DNA from 2 places in the Paenibacillus sp. FSL H7-0350 genome. Region 2 is predicted to be linked to the other one. Evidence: a T-box and tRNA genes for the amino acid it is inferred to sense, from the RefSeq annotation. Region 2 holds a T-box; the other holds one or more tRNA genes.
What was found. The T-box of region 2 lies ahead of metG (methionine--tRNA ligase). A T-box ahead of a tRNA ligase gene usually reads a tRNA of that ligase, here a tRNA-Met.
Positions count from the first base shown of each region.

Region 1: it has a tRNA-Met gene. The T-box ahead of metG (methionine--tRNA ligase) is inferred to sense a tRNA for this amino acid. The anticodon was not compared.

Region 1 covers NZ_CP151972.1:2,404,907-2,412,034, forward strand. Annotated here, with positions in the region: gene NYE24_RS11080 (hypothetical protein) at 343-648, opposite strand; gene NYE24_RS11085 (hypothetical protein) at 877-1,401, shown strand; partial or broken gene NYE24_RS11090 (transposase) at 1,487-1,699, shown strand; gene NYE24_RS11095 (hypothetical protein) at 1,723-1,848, shown strand; tRNA gene NYE24_RS11100 (tRNA-Ile) at 1,971-2,044, opposite strand; tRNA gene NYE24_RS11105 (tRNA-Met) at 2,094-2,167, opposite strand; gene NYE24_RS11110 (hypothetical protein) at 2,253-2,417, opposite strand; gene pyrE (orotate phosphoribosyltransferase) at 2,986-3,627, opposite strand; gene pyrF (orotidine-5'-phosphate decarboxylase) at 3,624-4,340, opposite strand; gene carB (carbamoyl-phosphate synthase large subunit) at 4,538-7,128, opposite strand, start outside.
Region 2 covers NZ_CP151972.1:123,911-131,038, reverse strand. Annotated here, with positions in the region: gene NYE24_RS00735 (DUF3892 domain-containing protein) at 1-200, opposite strand, end outside; gene NYE24_RS00730 (GNAT family N-acetyltransferase) at 292-735, opposite strand; gene NYE24_RS00725 (hypothetical protein) at 859-1,074, opposite strand; gene NYE24_RS00720 (site-2 protease family protein) at 1,152-2,228, opposite strand; T-box leader at 2,411-2,682, shown strand; gene metG (methionine--tRNA ligase) at 2,732-4,381, shown strand; gene NYE24_RS00710 (aldo/keto reductase) at 4,590-5,543, opposite strand; gene NYE24_RS00705 (helix-turn-helix transcriptional regulator) at 5,701-6,510, opposite strand; gene NYE24_RS00700 (NUDIX domain-containing protein) at 6,543-6,965, opposite strand.

The DNA of each region.
Region 1 (7,128 bases), 2.3 Mb from region 2:
GTTTGTTTACATATGTTGGTTCGGGGCTCTTGCTATTAATATTCGGTTGTTAATACGATCTTTTTCAAACAATGAGCCTGTATACTCTAATGTAGTTGGTGTGACTTTATTGGTAATTGCTATTATTAGCTTACATTTCAGTGAGAAAGCTAAAGAACAAAAGAATGGAAGTAAGAAGCATTAAAAATTAAAACCCTTAATAATTATGAACACAATTATTTAGATTTTGCGAACGCTATAAAATAACCCTTCTGGCTTAAGCCAGAAGGGTTTATTATTCGCAAGTATTTGAGAACAGCTTATAAAAGGCCATTTAAAGACATAAAAGTCATCCTAAGGTGCTTAATTAAATTTTTCAACTAACAATTTTTTAATTCCATCAAGTAAAGGTAATTTCTCACCTGAACTATTGAAACTAGGCAATGAATCCCGGATATCATCAATTTCTTCTTCGCTAATATCAACACAGCGGCCTTGAATCAATATCCTCCATACCAAAGGATATTCATTTATTTGTTCTACATTAGGTTTTAATCCCTGGCGAGCTCTTAGTTCAACCATAAGTGAGTTCAATGCACTAGTTATGTTTACTTTTTTCTCAACATGAACATCAAATGCCTTTTTTATTTTTTCATCCCAATCATCCATTTCATAAACCTCCCTTCGACATCATATTTCGTCATCCAGCAAGTTTTTTCCTTCACGCACTTCGCCCTAGAAGAAAACTGTACAGTTCCTTCCTAAAGCCTATATAAAAAGTCTTTGCACTTAGCTGGCTACTGAGGCGAATCTTTTAAGTGCCGCTGCTGCTTCTTTTTTCACTGTCAATATTCCTGCTCCATGTCTATATGTGCATCAGCCAAGCAGCCCTATCGATTGACCCCGACGATTACACCTATAGAAGGTACAGAAAAAGTAGTACCTTTGAGTGAAGATGAATTTTACCAGGAAGTAGCAGAATATAATGTAGCACAAAATGAAAAACAAACTCTGCCAAAGTTAAGAATGATAAAACAACAAGAAGTAAACATTCAAAATTCAAGCGTAGATTATGTTACTGACGATGGCTATATGAAATATACTATGCAAGCTTTTAAAGTGGGGACAAATGATTATCAGCTTAACCTACGATTTGAATGGGTAATAAGTCCCTCTCAAAGAGGAATTGATATCTTAGCACTAGGACATGGTCCGCAGTTAGTACAGTCTGGAAATCAGAGCAATGTCATATTCACAGCTGCATATGATGCAGTTAGTAGCGGGCAAACGTTTACTGGGCTGCCTATCCCTCGTGAAAATACAGTTGCTGATCCTGGCGGCACAGCAATTACCTTTGAACTTCCAACTTTGGCGGTAGAGAGGCTGGCTCTCCACATATTTTTGGGTCATGACATGCGCTAGAATAGAAGGCGAAGCCAGACTGCCGGAATAGACCGATTTCGGCATGGGGGCCGTAACGATGGGCGTCTAAATCGCTTCGCGTTCACACCGCCAGGAGCAACAGTTTTCCCGGCTCGGGCTGACACTCTCGCGGCAGACCATGGCGAATTGGATGATGTATGGGGCAGATCAGTGGCTGACGACGCTGCAGGTGCTGCGTGAGCCAGGAAAGTCCGCTGAGTCGCAGTCGTACCTGTGGTTGTACTGGACCGGATGCAGTGGACCGCCCATTGTGCTTTATGAATACTGCAGGACGCGTGGGTTGCCGCCGAACGCCTGGACATGACTCCAGCGATGTTCAATGAGAAGTACTCACATCTGCTCCCGATCATGCAGGAAGAAGCCGTTGACAGAATTGAAAATGAACTCAATAAATTCGCAGAAAAGCAGCTTGAACCTGTGGAATAAAAGTCTCCGTTAGCAAATCCGTTAGCAAGCTATAAAATATGGCCTTTCCCCACTCAAGCATATTCGCTCCTATGAGCCTATAAACAGCAAAAAACCCTTACAAAGTAAGGGTTTGAGTGAAGTGGGCCCTACAGGACTCGAACCTGTGACCAATCGGTTATGAGCCGACCGCTCTAACCAACTGAGCTAAGGGCCCGGACTAGGATATCCGTATTATACGAGTGCTGTCCGGTGTAATAAGGTAATTGCGGGGGCAGGATTTGAACCTGCGGCCTTCGGGTTATGAGCCCGACGAGCTACCGGGCTGCTCCACCCCGCGTCAGTTAATAATTATTTAAACAGCGACAATAGATAATATACAATATACCCATGGATAAAGTCAAGGATGATTTTGGATTTTCTGTCTAAGGCAGAAAACGCACACCATAACGGCCCTTACGCGAACGGTATATTTCCACAAAACTCGGATCATGATAGCCATAGATCCAGCCGTCCTGCTCCAGTCTTTTGGCAAGGCAGCCCGCTTGAAATCTGGTCCTGAACAACTTGGCAAAATAGATCCAATTCATGATACCCTCTTCTCCTTCATCACAATAATATATGTCCCGGTGCTATTTATCATGCCCAGTTTTGCAAGAAAATTAGAGGATTGCTCAGCGGATCGGATGGCAATTTCTGCCCGAAAGCTTAGGTGGCTGGTTGAAGGATAACGCTCGCCTGGAGCAGATTACTGGGGGGATGGATTATAAAAAATGAGTTGAAAACAGGAAGAGAGTGCGCAGCTAATTAGGGGCTGTGGAGATAATGAGCAGTTGGGGGGAAACAGTTGGATTTTGTACACTTAATTTGGTGGAAATCTCTTCTTAAAAGGAAATAAGTGGATTTAGATCATCTAGTTCTGGCGGTATCTGCGTTATTGTCCATTTCAGGTTTCAACAAGTGTATTTTATCCAACTAAAGTCTCCAGAAATGTGCTGAGCCATTGAATAAATGCTATTTTTCCAGTTATCCCCTAAAAAGGTGTTTCGAGAGTGAACGGGCGCCCGACCGAAAAAGGAGTTCCATCATGTGAAAGTACTCAAAAAGAAGCCCGATCCCCTTCAAAGGGGACTGAGCTTCTTTTATACGTCCTCTTCTCTACACGCCGAAGGCGGCAGGGTCCTGGCGCCAGGATTGCAGCAGCGCTACATCGCTCTCCGCGATCTTGCCCTGGGCCAGCGCCACATTAATCAGTGTGCTGTAATTGGACAGGCTCTGGAGCGGAAGCTGTGCAGCGGCGAAGGCTTCTACGGCGCGGTCCAGCTCGTAGCTGAAGATGGCCAAGACGGCCAACGGGAGGCCGCCTGCTTCTTGTACGGCCTGCGCAGCCTTGATGGAGCTGCCGCCGGTGGAGATCAGGTCCTCGATCACGACGACCTTCTGGCCGGGTGTGATCAGTCCTTCGATTTGGTTCTGCTTGCCATGGCCTTTGGCCTTGTCCCGGATGTAAGCCATCGGGAGACCGAGCTTATCGGCCACCCAGGCCGCATGCGGGATACCGGCGGTTGCTGTCCCGGCAATCACCTCGGCGTCCGGGTAGCTGGTTCTGATCAGCTCTGCGAAGGCCTCGGCAATGTAGTTGCGGACGGCCGGGAAGGCCATGGTCAGACGGTTGTCGCAGTAGATCGGCGATTTGATGCCGGAGGTCCAGGTGAACGGCTCCTGCGGACGCAGGGCTACCGCTCCGATCTCCAGCAGATGACTTGCGACCTGTTCACTTCGATTCTCTAATATGCTCATGCTTGGCTCATCTCCTCAATAATAGTCAGTGCTGCTGCACGCGGATCTGCCGCTGCTGTAATCGGCCGGCCCACTACCAGGTAGTGGCTGCCTTGGCGGATAGCCTGCCTCGGCGTCATGACCCGGGACTGGTCGTCCAGGGACGCCCCGGCGGGCCGGATACCAGGGGTAACCGTACGGAACTCGGGTCCGCACGCTTCAGCAATCACCACGGATTCCTGCGGGGATGCTACCACTCCATGCAAGCCTGCTTCCGCTGCAAGCTTGGCGTAACGCACCACTGCATCAGTCACTGTTCCGGCTATGCCGATTTCGCGGTTCATCACTTCCTGGCTGGTGCTGGTAAGCTGTGTTACTGCAATGATCAGCGGCATGTGCAAGGGTGGCTTCAGGCTGACCGCCTGGGCCGCTCCTTCCAGTGCAGCCGCCATCATGGCGGCTCCTCCAGCGGCATGTACGTTGAACATATCCACGCCGAGCAAGGTCAAGCTCTCTGCCCCGCCCCGTACGGTGTTGGGGATATCATGCATTTTGACATCTAGGAATACCGAATATCCGCGCTCCTTCAGCTCCCGGATGAAGTCAGGACCGGCTGCATAGAACAGCTGCATGCCCACCTTCATATAACAGGGGATTCCTTCGAGCTGTTCGATCAGCGCCCGCGCCTGATCTGCATTCGGGTAATCCAATGCAACCATCAGCCGTCCGGCCATTTCATTCCACTTCTCAATCTGTCCGACATTCTCGTGCCCGTGCTGCTGCTCTGCTGCTGTCCGTTCCATTCGCCAACCTTCTTTCTTAGTTATCGTATCCATCGCCTCTGGCTTCAAGGTCCCGGGCATAGGGGAACGGTCTGCGTTAACGCAAACCGTTCCTGTAGCAGCCTGTTACAGCTGCCTCACCCTCTATCTTATTGTCCAACAAAAGCAGGCATCGGCTGGGACGAGAAGTTAATCGTCTGCAGCATTCTCAGCAGCGCCGTTACCGTATCGAGCGAGGTCATACATACGACTCCGTTCTCTACCGCTTCACGGCGGATGCGGAATCCGTCACGCTCAGGCGTTTTGCCCTTGGTCAGTGTATTGAAGACGAAGTTCGCTTGACCGCCGCGGATCAGATCCAGAATAGTCGGCTCACCTTCATCCAGCTTGTTAACATTCATTACGTTCAGCCCGGCCTGCTCCAGCGCCGCTGCTGTACCGCCGGTGGCGATAATTTTGTAGCCCATGGCATGGAAGCCCTTCATCAGTTCAACTGCTTCAGCCTTGTCTTTGTCGGCTACGGTTACGATGATTGCGCCGGTGGCGGGAATCTTCATTCCTGCACCGATCAGGCCTTTGTAGAGCGCCTTGGCATACAGTTTGTCGCGGCCCATGACTTCTCCGGTAGATTTCATCTCCGGTCCGAGCGTAGGCTCTACTCTGCGCAGCTTGGCAAAAGAGAACACCGGTACTTTTACCGACACATAATCGCTCTCCGGCCATAAGCCTTCAGTATACCCATCTTCCTTCAGCTTGCCGCCGAGAATGATCTTGGTCGCCAGGTTCGCCATCGGAATACCTGTTACTTTACTCAGGAACGGAACCGTACGTGAGGAGCGCGGGTTGACCTCAATGACATACACTTCATTCTGATAAATGACGAACTGGATGTTCACCAGACCGATGGTCTTGAGCTCCTTGGCAATCTTGATGGTAATCTCGGCAATCTTCTGCTTCAGACCTTCATCCAGATATTGCGGCGGGTAGACAGCGATAGAGTCGCCGGAGTGAACCCCTGCGCGTTCCACATGCTCCATGATGCCCGGAATGACAACTGTCTCTCCGTCGCAGATGGCGTCCACTTCCACTTCCTTGCCCAGCATGTAACGGTCGATCAGCACCGGATGCTCCGGATTCACTTTTACCGCTTCAACCATGTAGCTCAGCAGCTCTGTGTCGTTGTAGACAATCTCCATGGCGCGTCCGCCCAGGACATACGATGGACGAACCAGCACCGGATAACCGAGGGATTGCGCGGTTTCGACGGCTTCATCGATGTTGATTACGGTCTTGCCTTTAGGTTGTGCGATATCCAGACGGGCCAGCAGCGCTTCGAACTTCTTGCGGTTCTCGGCTTCATCGATGCTCTCCAGGCTGGTCCCCAGAATGTTCACGCCTGCAGCAGCAAGCGGTGCAGCCAGGTTAATCGCGGTCTGTCCGCCGAACTGTACGATGACTCCGATCGGATTCTCCTGAGCAATCACGTTCATGACATCCTCGAAGAACAGCGGCTCAAAGTACAGACGGTCCGAGGTATTGAAATCCGTCGATACGGTCTCTGGATTATTATTGATAATTACAGCTTCATAGCCGGCCTTCTGAATCGCCCACACCGCATGCACTGTGGAGTAGTCAAATTCAATCCCCTGGCCGATACGGATCGGGCCGGAGCCGAGTACAATAACCTTCTGCTTGTCGGAATGAATGACCTCATTCTCCGTCTCATAGGTCGAGTAGTAATATGGTGTTGTGGCCTCAAATTCAGCGGCGCAGGTATCTACCATTTTGAATACCGGAACCAGACCCTGCTGCAGACGCAGCACACGTACCTCTGACTCCTTAGTGAATGCTCCGCCTGGACGGCCTTCGGCACGGATCTCGGCAATCGCCCGGTCTGTGAAGCCCTTGCGCTTGGCCTGATACAGCGTCTCAGCAGACAAGGTCTCATCGGCACGGATCTCCTCCTCGAAGCTCACGAGCCCCTCGATCTTGGAGAGGAACCACCAGTCCACATTCGTAATATCCTGAATCTCCTGCAGTTCATAGCCGCGGCGGAAGGCTTCCGCGATCAGGAACAGGCGTTCATCATCCGGCTTGGCAAGTCTATAGCGCAACACACTCTCTTCAAGCAGCTCCGCTCCCGGCAGACGGAAACGGTGGACACCGATCTCCAGCGACCGGATCGCCTTGTGAATCGACTCTTCAAAAGTCCGGCCAATCGCCATGACCTCTCCGGTCGCCTTCATCTGCGTTCCCAGCTTGCGGTTCGCCGAGATGAACTTGTCGAACGGCCAGCGTGGGATCTTGCTGACGATATAGTCCAGCGTAGGCTCGAAGCAAGCATACGTCTGGCCGGTTACCGGGTTGACAATTTCATCCAGCGTATAACCGAGGGCAATCTTGGCCGCCATCTTGGCAATCGGATAACCGGTGGCCTTCGAGGCCAGCGCTGACGAGCGGCTTACACGCGGGTTCACTTCAATGACGTAGTACTGATAGCTCTGCGGGTCGAGTGCGAACTGAACATTACAGCCGCCTTCAATATTCAGCGCGCGGATAATCTTCAGGGAAGCACTGCGCAGCATCTGATATTCACGGTCGGACAGCGTCTGGCTAGGCGCCACAACGATACTGTCGCCCGTATGTACGCCAACCGGATCAAAGTTCTCCATGTTGCAGACTACAATACAGTTGTCATTCGCATCACGCATAACCTCATATTCGACTTCCTTCATGCCGG
Region 2 (7,128 bases):
TCTCCATCTGCATCGCCGCGGATATACATTTCACCGTCTTTGCCCTTAAATACATTGACCCCTGCGATGCTGCCGGACTGAACCTCCTGAAGAGCCTGCTGATAATCCAGCACGCGTCCGGAGGAGGTCTGGAACCCTGTCAGGTCCCCGTCACCGTTACGTTTGGCGGCAATAAAGCGTTCCCGTTCTTGATTCATCACTTAGGATCGTCTCCTTCGCACTAGAATTAGCCTTCTACACTGGCCCGATTCTAGCTTGTCCACCGCAGCGAAAGAGTATGTACCCGTCAGATTACAAGGCCTTATTCATTCTGACATGCAGAATTCCGGCATCATAGAAGGGCTCCTTGGAGATCACTTCATAGCCTAGCTTGCTGTAAAATGGTTCTGCTTGACACTGGGCATCCAGAACGGATGCCTGCAGACCCAGCTCACGGGCCCGTTCTTCCATAGCCAGCAGCAGGATACGTCCGTATCCCTTGGCGCGGAAGGCCTCGTGAACGGCAATCCGCTGCATCTTGGCGGTGTCCGCTTTATAGTAGATCAGCCGGCCGGTTGCAGCCGGCTGCCCGCCCTCCATGAGCAGGAAATGATGCACATGCTCACTAATGGCATCATATCCGTCGATTTCCTCTTCTACCGGCACCTTCTGTTCTTCCACAAATACCTTCTTGCGGATCTCCAGCGCCATTTGAAGCTGCTCCTCTGTAGTAACATGTACGATTTCCACTGCCATCTCCCTGGCTCCTCTCTATAGGTCCAATCAATATGGAGCATTATACAGAATTATTAATATCCTGTATAGAGTCTGAGAGTTTCCGGGTAAGGCCAGCGGGCAGGGAACCGCCGGACACTGATTTCAGGGAGTGTCATAGACCTCCTCGGGAATCGAGCGGTCATATACATCCCGCAGAACCGGTGAGGTCAGGCTATCCCGTGAATTCAGACTCCCGTCCAGTCCGGTCATGTTGTGAACATCCGAATATTCAGGAATCTCCTTGCCTGACGCACATCCGGCGATTCCCAGAAGGAGACAGGCTCCAATCCATAATAGACATACTCTTGCCATGCGCATTGTTATTACCCCCTCATCCTTCTCGGCTCTTTACAGCTTTGACGAATCGGGAGATTCATAAACGAAATTTTTCAGATTTACAGATTTACATTGCCGACCACATGGACAAGATACATCATTCCCCCCAGAAAGGCGGCAAGTGCAAAATATGCAGCCCCATATCTCAAGCGGGAAGCAGCAGGCACTTCATAATACTTATCATTGTCATGGATCGTAAAGCTGATCTCACAGGTCATCTTCATATGAAGGCTGGTGTCCACATACAGCTGGTCGAGCTGCACGACTTTGACTTTTCCGATCAACGACTGTACTGGCAGGGTTGTCGTTCCATAGTAATCCAAGTTATCCCAACGTACCCCGACAAACTGCTGGCGGTTCAAATCACTGTAGGTGGTGAACGGCAGCTCCCGTTTATGCTCAGGGCCGGGGATCAGATACCCTTGCTCCTGCAGATCCCCGATGGGGATCAGGAAGCTTTTGAGCACCGTATGCATCTGGCTCTTCGTACGCCGGCTGATGTACTTCTTATACATATCATAGGCGAACATTACCCAGATGATGCCGAACAGGATAGATTTCAGATAGATGATTACAGCTAATCCTCCAATGAGCCCTACCAGCCATAACCAGCGGGTAACTGCCGTGGCAATTCTCCCCCCGTCCAGCGGATGGATCGGCAGCAGATTAATCAGATTTAGGAAGAAGCCGATGTAGGCCAGTGAATATAACAAGGGACTATGATAATAATAGGCAGCTCCGAACACGATCAGTGCACCGATACTCCCCAATATAGGACCGCCAAAAGCGACATAAGCTTCCTCTCTGGCATCCAGCGGCTGCTTCTTCATCGTAATCAGTGCGCCCATAAAAGGAATGAACAGCGGAGCGCTTACCGGCAGTCCGATCCGCTTGGCAGCGATAACATGACCGATCTCATGAACGAATAATAACGCAACGAAGCCCACAGCGAATTGCCATGGTGAAATAAGTGCATAGGCCCAGATCGATATCATCATGGAGATCAGCGGACCTGCGATTTTCCCCAGCTTAAGCAGAGAGATAATAGCCTTTCCCTTAAGGAGGAGCAGTACCGCCCCGCTGCCCAGCCATCCCCATGCGCCCGAGCTTTTTTTCTCCTGTTTGTTTTCCTGCAATAGTCTCAATCTCCTTTTGATCTCTGTGTCGCTTCACTTCCAGGCCACGGAACAAGCACTCTTCTGCTTCCCGTTGCCCTTACTCTCTACTGTCGCACAGGAGTGCGGTGGATTGCAAATAGACTTATGATGTTGACAAATCTCCCGGCCTGCATATATGATATCCAGTAATTAGGATAACCACAATAGCTGCGAAGAGAAAGAGTACCCTGGTAATTCTTCCACAGAGAGCTCCGGCCGGTGAAAAGGAGCAAAGAAGACCCTCGGGAATATGGTCTCAGAGCTGCGCACCGAACCCCGGCATGAACGGGTCGTAGGCTGCGCCGGAACCCGCATCCGTTACCATGCTAGGGTATACCCGCTTATTTTCTGCGGACGTACCTGAAGAGGTGAATGCTGCGAGGCATTGATGAATTTGGGTGGTAACACGTGAGCACAGGCTCTCGTCCCTTTAGGGGATGAGTGCCTTTTTTGCGTCCAATTAATTTGAGGAGGAGAGAAATATGACTAACATTTTTATCGGAGGGGCTTGGCCTTATGCCAACGGCTCCCTGCATCTGGGCAGACTCGCCAGCATTCTTCCGGGAGATATTCTGGCCCGCTACCACCGTGCCAAAGGTGACGCTGTACTCTATGTATCCGGCAGTGACTGCCATGGGACTCCTGTTGCTGTACAGGCGGCGCAGGAGGGGGTAACGCCGGGTGAATTCGCCAGCCGGTATCATGAGGAGTTCGCCGATTGCTTCCGCGCCTTAGGCTTCACTTATGACTTGTATACCCGGACCGATCAGACACATCACCACAGTACGGTGCAGGAGCTATTCCTTAAGCTGCTGGATCACGGATATCTGTACCAGAAACCCGGTCTCCAGTGCTATTGTGAGCAAGATCAGCGCTTCTTGCCAGACCGTTATGTCCATGGCCTCTGTCCGGTCTGCGGACAGCAGGCCCGGGGGGACCAATGCGATTACTGTTCAACGATTCTCGATCCGGTGGATCTGCTGGAGCGCATATGTGCCCTCTGCGGCTCTAAGCCTGTGCTGCGCTCAACTCAGCATTACTACCTGTCGCTGTCCAGCTTTCAGCAAGCACTCACAGAATATGCTGATTCCGCACAAGGCTGGAGAGATAATGCCGTCCGGTTAACCCGCAGATATCTGCAGGAAGGCCTGCAGGACCGGGCAGCAACACGCGATCTGGACTGGGGCGTGGATGTCCCCATCGACGGCTTCTCAGACAAAAAAATCTATGTCTGGATCGAAGCCGTCAGCGGATATCTGTCCGCCAGCAAGCAATGGGCGGCGGAGACGGGCAACCGGTGGGAGGATTTCTGGTCTGTAGCGTCCGCACAAGAAAACGATGGGCAGCCGCCTATAACTGCTTACTACGTGCACGGCAAGGACAATATTCCCTTTCACAGCCTGATCTGGCCGGCTCTCCTGCTCGGAGCTGAGGAACTGCATCTGCCGGACCGGATCTTCTCTTCTGAATACCTGACCCTGGAAGGGCAGAAATTCTCCACCAGCCGCAACTGGGCGGTCTGGGTGCCGGATATTCTCAGCCGGTATGACCCGGACTCGGTCCGTTATTTCCTGACTGCGAACGGTCCCGAGAAGCGGGATGCCGACTTCTCCTGGAGAGAGTTTATCTATAGCCATAACAGCGAGCTGCTGGGCGCGTTCGGCAATTTCGTCAACCGCAGCCTCGTATTCGTGAATAAGTTCTGGAACGGCAGAGTTCCAGATGGAGTCTTGGACGAAGCATGGGTTAGCAGTCTTAAGGATCTGTATAAGGAGGCAGGAAGTCTGATTGAAGCCGGACATTTCAAGGAAGCTCTGGAATTCATCTTCTCGCATATCCGCCTGGCTAACAAGTATTTCGATCAGCAGCAGCCGTGGCTCCAGATCAAGCATGATCCTGCGGCCGGGGGCAACACGCTGTACACTTGTGTTCAGATTATTGCCAACCTGGCTAACCTGCTGAACCCGTTCATTCCTTTCTCCTGCGAGAAGATTAGAGGCTTCCTGTCCATAGAACAGCCTGTATGGCATCCGGTATCCGTCCTTGCAAAGCAGCCTATACTGGAGCTTGAATTACTGTTTGAGCGGATAGAGGTGCAACGGATAGAAGAGGAGTTGGAGCGGATGGGTTAAGTGGAAACGGTATTTCCGTCCTTTTAGAGGACGGTACCGTTTCAGCGAGAAAGATATGGATACTTATAGCGCGAAGCATATACATTCTTATCTTTAAAAAAAGCGTTCTTCCCCGCATACCGCTCACCAAAGCAAGCGGTGCAGAGAAGAACGCTCCGGGAATTTAATCTGGATGAATACACAACGGCTGTCCGCTCTGTATGATAACTTAGTTCTGGCCGGGGTAACGCGCTCCGGCTGCAACCCCTTGCGGGGATATCTGCTCAATCTGCGCGAGATCCTCCGCCGTTAATGTAACCTGAAGTGCTCCGAGGTTCTCTTGTAACCGCTCCAGCCGCTTCGTGCCGGGAATCGGTACAATCCGCTCTCCTTGAGCAAGAAGCCAGGCCAGGGCAAGCTGTGCCGGGGCGTAGCCTTTCTCGGCTGCCAGCTGCCCGATCAGTGAGACGACCTCCAAGTTCCTGGTGAAGTTCTCTCCCTGGAACCGCGGGTAATGCCGGCGGTAATCATCCTCCGGCAGATCATCGAAGCGCTTGATCTGTCCAGTCAGAAACCCACGGCCAAGCGGGCTATAAGGAACGAAGCCGATGCCCAGCTCCTTGACCAGCGGAAGAATCTCATCCTCCACCTCCCGGCTCCAGAGCGAATACTCTGTCTGCAGGGCGGTCAACGGATGCACCGCATGTGCCCGGCGGATCAGTTCAGGCGAAGCCTCAGATAAGCCGATATAGCGGATCTTCCCTTCCTTGACGAGATCAGCCAGTGTACCGGCGGTTTCCTCAATAGGAGTGTTCGGATCAGGACGGTGCTGATAGTACAGATCGATATAATCTGTGCCGAGATGATAGAGGCTGGCATCTACGGATTTTTTGATATAAGCCGGGTCTCCCTTGGGTCCCTGAGTATGCGTAATGCCGAATTTGGTCGCAATCACAGCCTGATCTCTCCGGCCCTTAAGCGCCCGCCCGAGAAGCCGTTCATTGCCGCCGAAGCGCTGCTGCTCGAAGACTCCATAGATATCCGCTGTGTCCAGCAGAGTTACACCCAGATCAAGCGCTCCATGAATGGTTCGTACAGACTCTTCATTATCCGGCATCATCATCGTTCCAAGTCCCAGAGCCGATACGCTCAGCCCTTCGTTCCCGAGTGTTCTTGTATGCATATGGTTGCCTCCCTCTTGTACCTGTAATAGATCTTACGAACATGTCCTTATTCTAACTGTCCTGCCGTGGAGCAGCCACAGTACGTTTATGCTAGTAAGATCATTACCAGGGAGCAGCAACAGACCAGTAAGACATGTGCCTTCAGATGATCCTCTGCTAGGTTATGACAGGGGTATAGATACAAATATGCAGGCCCGGGTGATCCGCCAGATTGGCCATCGAATTAATGTCATAGACTACAGGCTCACCTGTAACCAGGCTCTCTATAACTACACGGTTGACCCTTTTCCCCTGAATATTGTGCTGCTTCCACATCTCGGCGAAATCTGCACTGTCTTCCAACAGCTGATCGACCATCTCCTTGTGCCAAGGATCATGCAGATTCAAGTCATAATAGGTTCTGTACACACCTACTGAATGTAGAGCGAACTCCTCCCAGTTCAGCATCCGGCAGCGCAGCTCCAGATCCAGGAACAGAAGACGCATCATAATGCGCTCTGAAGCAGGCAGACCTCCGAAATCACTAAGCACTTCACTCGCTTTATCATTCCAAGCCAGTACCTCAGACCGCTCATTCGTAATAAAAGACGGATAAGTCAATTGCCGGATAATATCCCGCCACTGCGGATTCAGCTCCGGACTGACCGTATCTATAGAAGCAAGTGTATCCGGCAAGCCAGGATTCCAGAGCTCGAATAGGTGTTTACGCTCATCTGCCGACAACCGCAGCGCCTGACTGAGACTCTCCATGACCTCTCTGGAGGCTGTAACCTCCCTGCCTTGCTCCAGCCATGTATAATACGTACTGCTGAGACCGGCCAGAACCGCAACCTCTTCCCGCCGCAGCCCCGGTGTTCTGCGCTGACTGTTCGTTTCCTTAATCCCTACAGCTTCGGGCTGCAGACGGTCCCGGCGTGATCTCAGGTATTCGCCAAGACGCTTAAACCTCGTAATCTCATAACTCATGCGCTGGGCCTCCTTTCAGCATTACAATTGACTCACAGCTGCTTTAAATACTCACACACTCTCGCATAAAGCGTGGGGTAAATCCCCGGATAGGTCACCGCCTGCGGCAGCTCTCTGAAGCTTCGGAGCTCGGCCATTTCGTACGGAGGCAAGGTCCCGAATTTACGGACATCTGCATAATACAACATCCCGTAGCTCTCTGCCAGCTCATCACTGATGACCGAATAGATGCATAACGGATGCAGCTCATAGTCTTCGGCACCTGTCTCTTCGTACAGCTCTCTTACCGCAGCTTCGCCGGGACTCTCACCTGATTCAATATGCCCGCCGGCAAATTCCCACGTGGACCGCTCACGGTGCCGCACCAGCACCCAATCCTCCCCTTGCTTCATAAAAATCACTACATATGTAAGACTCACCTCAGGGCACTCCGCTTCATACAACGTTACGATCATGATAGAATTCCACCTTTTATGTTGGTTAAGAATCATTATGAATAATGAATTGAATGACGAGCTTTTCCAGACAACCTTCATTATTGTAATATACTATTAAAAAAGAAACCATTACATCGCATCAGATACGTCATGCCATCTGCTGACAATTGTTAATAGCTTT